One region of the Arsenicicoccus sp. UBA6765 genome, then DNA from elsewhere that is predicted to be linked to it. Evidence: predicted binding sites of a transcription regulator. Region 1 holds the regulator's gene; the other holds the start of a gene.

Evidence for each region. Region 1 encodes Rex, which represses fermentation and respiration genes when NADH is low (regulators of the CRP and FNR family bind a similar motif). Its sites were predicted from a motif close to CTTGTGAANNNNTTCACAAG; they were not measured.
Region 2: B4K29_RS04365 (geranylgeranyl reductase family protein) is a predicted target of Rex. The motif match lies at 1,314-1,333, and genes of this name have one in related genera.

The regions. Positions count from the first base shown of each region.
Region 1 covers NZ_DKGR01000019.1:20,408-22,791, forward strand. Annotated here, with positions in the region: gene B4K29_RS05405 (glutamyl-tRNA reductase) at 1-585, opposite strand, end outside; gene B4K29_RS05410 (redox-sensing transcriptional repressor Rex) at 582-1,256, opposite strand; gene B4K29_RS05415 (glutaredoxin family protein) at 1,357-1,608, opposite strand; gene B4K29_RS05420 (sigma-70 family RNA polymerase sigma factor) at 1,776-2,384, shown strand, end outside.
Region 2 covers NZ_DKGR01000017.1:295,000-297,383, forward strand. Annotated here, with positions in the region: gene B4K29_RS04365 (geranylgeranyl reductase family protein) at 1-1,152, opposite strand, end outside; gene B4K29_RS04370 (YdcF family protein) at 1,383-2,105, shown strand; gene B4K29_RS04375 (acyl-CoA dehydrogenase) at 2,095-2,384, opposite strand, start outside.

The DNA of each region.
Region 1 (2,384 bases):
GGCGCTCATGGCCCCGGCACCGATGACGAGCACGGACCGCTCGGTCAGCGGACCGACGTGTCGCTCGGCCTCCTCAAGCCCGGCGCTCACCAGCGACAGGGACACGTCGTCGAGCTCGGTCTCGGTGTGGGCGCGCTTGCCGACGCGCAGGGCCCGCTGGAACAACGCGTTGAGCTCGGGCCCGACCTCCTCGCGCGACTGGGCCGCGCGCAGGGCCGCGCGCATCTGACCGAGGATCTGGCTCTCGCCGATCGCCATGGAGTCCAGGCCGCAGGCCACCGAGAAGGCGTGGGAGACCGCCCGGTCCTCGTGGTGGACGTAGAGGTGGTCGCGCAGCACCAGGGCGTCGACCTCGGTGACGTCGGCGATCGCCTGGCCGATCTCGCCCACCCCGCCGTGGAAGGTGAGCACGTCGGCGTAGACCTCGGTGCGGTTGCAGGTCGTCACGACGAGCGCCTCCCGCACCTGCTGGCTCGTCGCGAGGACGGACCTCAGGGTCTGGGCACGGTCGTCGCCGAGCGTCGTGCGCTCGAGCAGGTCGATGGGGGCGCTGCGGTGAGACAGGCCGATGACGAGCAGGGTCACGCGGGGGCACCTCCGAGGGCCGACGCGGGCGAGGTCCGCGAGCGGTGGGCGAGCAGGCGAAGCTCGGACGACAGGTCGACGGCCCGCACGTCGGTGGTCGACGGGACCTGCAGGGTCGTGGGGGCGAAGTTGAGGATGGCGCGGACGTCGGCGGCCACGAGCAGGTCCGCGACCTGCTGGGCGGCCGACGCGGGGGTCGCGACCACGCCGATGACGCGTGGACCGTGCTCCGAGACCGCGTCGGTGAGGCTGGCCACGTCCTGGACCACGAGGCCGAGCACGGAGCCGCCGACGACCTGCGGGTCGTGGTCGAACAGCCCGACCACCTCGAAGCCGTCGCCGTCGAAGCCACCGTGGGAGGCGAGGGCCTGGCCGAGCCGGCCCATCCCCACGATGACGACGGGGCGCACCTCGTCGCGCCCGAGGACCGACACGAGCTGGTCGGTCAGCACCGCGGTGTCGTAGCCGACGCCGCGCACGCCGAGCGAGCCGATCTGGGACAGGTCCTTGCGCAGCATGGCCGAGCTGACGTGGGCGGAGGCGGCGAGCTCCTCGGAGGAGACGCTGCCCACCCCCCGGGCAGCGAGCGCGGCCACCGCCTCGAGATACAGGGGTAGCCGGAGCACGGTGGCGTCGGACAGCTCACGACGCTCGGCGACCTCGACCTTCACAGCCCCTGGGGCTCCCTTCTGCCCGCCCCGTCCGGCGGGTAGGCACCGTTGTCCAGGGTATGCCCCGGCCTGGCGGGCACCCAAAAGGACGGTGCGGCCGTCACCCGAGCGCCCGTCGCAGGCGTGCGGGATCGACCCTCCAGTAGTCGTGCTGGCGCCCGTCGACGAAGACCACGGGGATCTGCTCGGCGTAGCGCTCCCGCAGGTCCGGGTCGTCATCGATGGAGTACTCCGCGACGCTCACCCCCTGCTCCCCGGCGACCTCGTGGATCGTGGCGCGCGCGACGTCGCACAGGTGGCAGCCGGGGCGGCCGAGCAGGACGACGCGGGCGCTGGTGAGGTCGGTGTGCACGGTGCCGACTCTACGGGGGCCGGTGCGCGCGGGGCGGACGCGCCGGCACGTCCCGGCCCGGCAAGCTCGTCCCGGGCAGCCGCCATGTGCTGCAATGGGAGTCGCTCGGGCCAGGAGGACCTATCAAGACCATCGCGACGGCGCGGCATCGCGACACTCTCCTACGGGTGACCACGCGACTCCCCGCACTCCTCGGCGCCCACCCGCACGCGGGGGGCGCCATGTCTGCGTCGGTCACCGTCGACCTGAGCGCGCTGTGGCTGGCGCTGTCGGACCCGCCGGGCGGATCCGGCACCGGGGGCGGGTCGTCCTCCGGTGGGAGCGGGCCGGACCCCGACGAGCTGGAGCGGGTGCGCGCCCTCGTGGTCCTCGCGCAGGGCGGCGACCAGGACGCGTTCGGGCAGCTCTACCAGCGCTACGTCCAGGTGGTCTACCGCTACATCTACGTGCGCGTGGGGTCGGTCCACACCGCCCAGGACCTGACCAGCGAGACCTTCCTCAAGGCGCTGCGCAACCTGTCGGGGTTCACGTGGCAGGGCAAGGACATCGCGGCGTGGTTCGTCACGATCGCCCGCAACGTCGTCAACGACCACGCCAAGTCCTCGCGCTTCCGGCTCGAGGTGACCACCGAGGACATGCGGGACGCCGACACCGAGGTCGAGGCGCCCGAGGGCGAGGTGCTCCAGCGGATGCGCGACGAGCGACTCCTGCAGGCCGTCGCCCAGCTGCGCCCCGAGCAGGCGGAGTGCGTGACGCTGCGGTTCGTCCAGGGGCTC
Region 2 (2,384 bases), on a different contig from region 1:
GATCTCGGGGTGGCCGATCAGGGAGGCGAAGCCGCGCCCGAGCGTGTAGTAGCCACCGAGCTGGTCCTTCATGATCCGCGGGTAGGCCTGCAGCACGCGCTCGCGCCCGGCGTCGTCGCTGCGGGCGAAGGCCTGCACCACCACCTCGGCGCTGTGCCGGCCGGCCTCCATGGCGTAGTCGATGCCCTCGCCGTTGAAGGGGTTGACCATGCCTCCGGCGTCGCCGACGAGCAGCAGGCCGTCGGCGTACAGCGGCTGACGGTTGAGGGCCATCGGCAGGGCCGCGCCCCGCATGGGCGCCGTCATCGTGTCGGGGGTGCACTCCCACTCGGGCGGCAGCGTGGCCACCCAGCGGCGCAGCAGGTCCTTGTAGTCCACCTGACCGAAGGCGGGCGAGGTGTCGAGCATGCCCAGGCCCACGTTGACCCGTCCGTCGCCGAGGGCGAAGATCCAGCCGTAGCCGGGCAGCAGGATGCGCTTGGCGTCGGGGTCGGCCGGGTCGGCATACGGGTCCTCGGGCACCCACAGCTCGAGCCAGGACTCCATGTAGTCGTCGTTGGTGCGCGGGCTCGTGTAGTAGGTGCGCGCCGCGACGCCCATGGGGCGGCGCTCGAGCTTCTGCCGGCCGACGGCGGTGCCGAGCCGGCTCGAGACACCGTCGGAGGCGATCACGACGGGGGCTCGCAGCTCGCGGACCTCACCGGTGGCGCGTCCGTCCTGCATGACCTTGGCCTGGACACCGACGACCCGGCCGCGCTCGACGACGGGAGCGGTGACGTTCATGCCCTCCATCAGCCGGGCGCCGGTCGCGGAGGCGTGGCGGGCCAGGGTCTCGTCGAGGGTGGCGCGGGCCCGGGCCAGGCCGTAGCCCGGGAAGGCCGAGCTCTCCGGCCAGTCCAGCTCGAAGGTCTGCCCCGCGCCGACGATGCGGAGGCCCTTGTTGCGGATCCAGCCGTCCTCCTCGCGGGTGGGGACGCCGAGCGTCGCCAGCTCGCGGACGGCTCGGGGGGTGAGCCCGTCGCCGCAGATCTTGTCGCGGGGGAAGGTTGCCTTGTCGAGCAGGACGACGTCCAGGCCGTGCCGCGCGAGGTGGGTGGCGGTGGCCGAGCCGCCGGGGCCGGCCCCGACGACGATGACGTCTGCGCTCTCCACGCCGTCAGGTCGTGGGATCGTCCCAGAGGTCACAGCCACTCCGCATCGCTCGTCCGTCGTCGGCAACTCCTGTGCTCCGCCGCGCTCGACGGCCGGCAGGAGGCGCACCACCTCGGGAGTCTAGGAGGGCTCCGCACCGATGTCGCGTTAGGCAAGCCTCACTTGTGCACGCCTTCACAAGATCGTCGCCCGATCGTGACCCGCGCCGGCGCGATCGCGGGTGATCTCCGGTGACGGACCCGGACCGGCCGTATGACGCCCTCCCCTCCCCCGGACCTAGACTCGCCGCCGTGCTCGCGACCCTCCTGCTCCTGCTCGCGGCCGTCCTCGCGGCCACCTCCGCCTGGATCGTCCTGGTCGCCCTGGCCTACGTCGCCGTCGGCGTGCTGCTCCCCCGCCTGCGGCTGCGCGAACGCCCCCGCTACGTCGCCGTCCTGGGGTCCGGGCTCGAGGCCGGCCGGATGCCGGACCTGCTGACGCGCCGGATGGACACGGGCATCGAGCGGTGGGCGGCCCTGCACGCCGAGGACCCGCAGGTCCGGCTGGTCCTGTCCGGCGGGCAGGCACCGGGCCAGCCCCGGTCAGAGGCCGCCGCCATGGCCGAGCACGCCCGGTCCCGTGGGGTGCCCGACGCCGCGATCGTGCTGGAGGACCGTTCGCGCACCACCGAGGAGAACGTCGCCTTCACGCGCGCGCTGCTCGCCGACCTGCTCGGGCCGGCCGCGGTGGGGGTGCTGGTGACCAGCGGCTACCACGTGCCTCGCGTCGCCGACCTGGCCCGCAGCGCCGGCCTCACCGCGCTCCTGGCCGGCGCGCCCGCCGTCGGTCTGCCGTGGGCGCGGGTCGTGCGGCACGAGGTCGTGATGACCCTGGGACGTCACCCCGTGGTGCACGCCCTGGCCGCGCTGGCGGTCTGCGTGGTCGTGCCCGCCGTCGTGGTCCTCACCCGGTAGTGATCCCGCCCTGGCCGGAGACGGCACCCTGCACCGAGGCCTCGACCTCGGTGCTGCTGAGCGGGTCGAGCAGGTCGCTGGCGAGCCACTCCCGTGGGATGGCGAACGCGTCCACGAGCGTCTGCGCGTGCGGACGCACCTGGGCCAGCAGGTCGTCCACGCGCCCGGTCAGCCGCTTGGCCTGCTCGGGCGACAGGCGCCCGTGCTCGAGGTACCACGCCCGGTGGGCCTCGACGGTCGAGCAGGCGAACAGGTCGGCCACGAGGTCGAGCAGGTCGT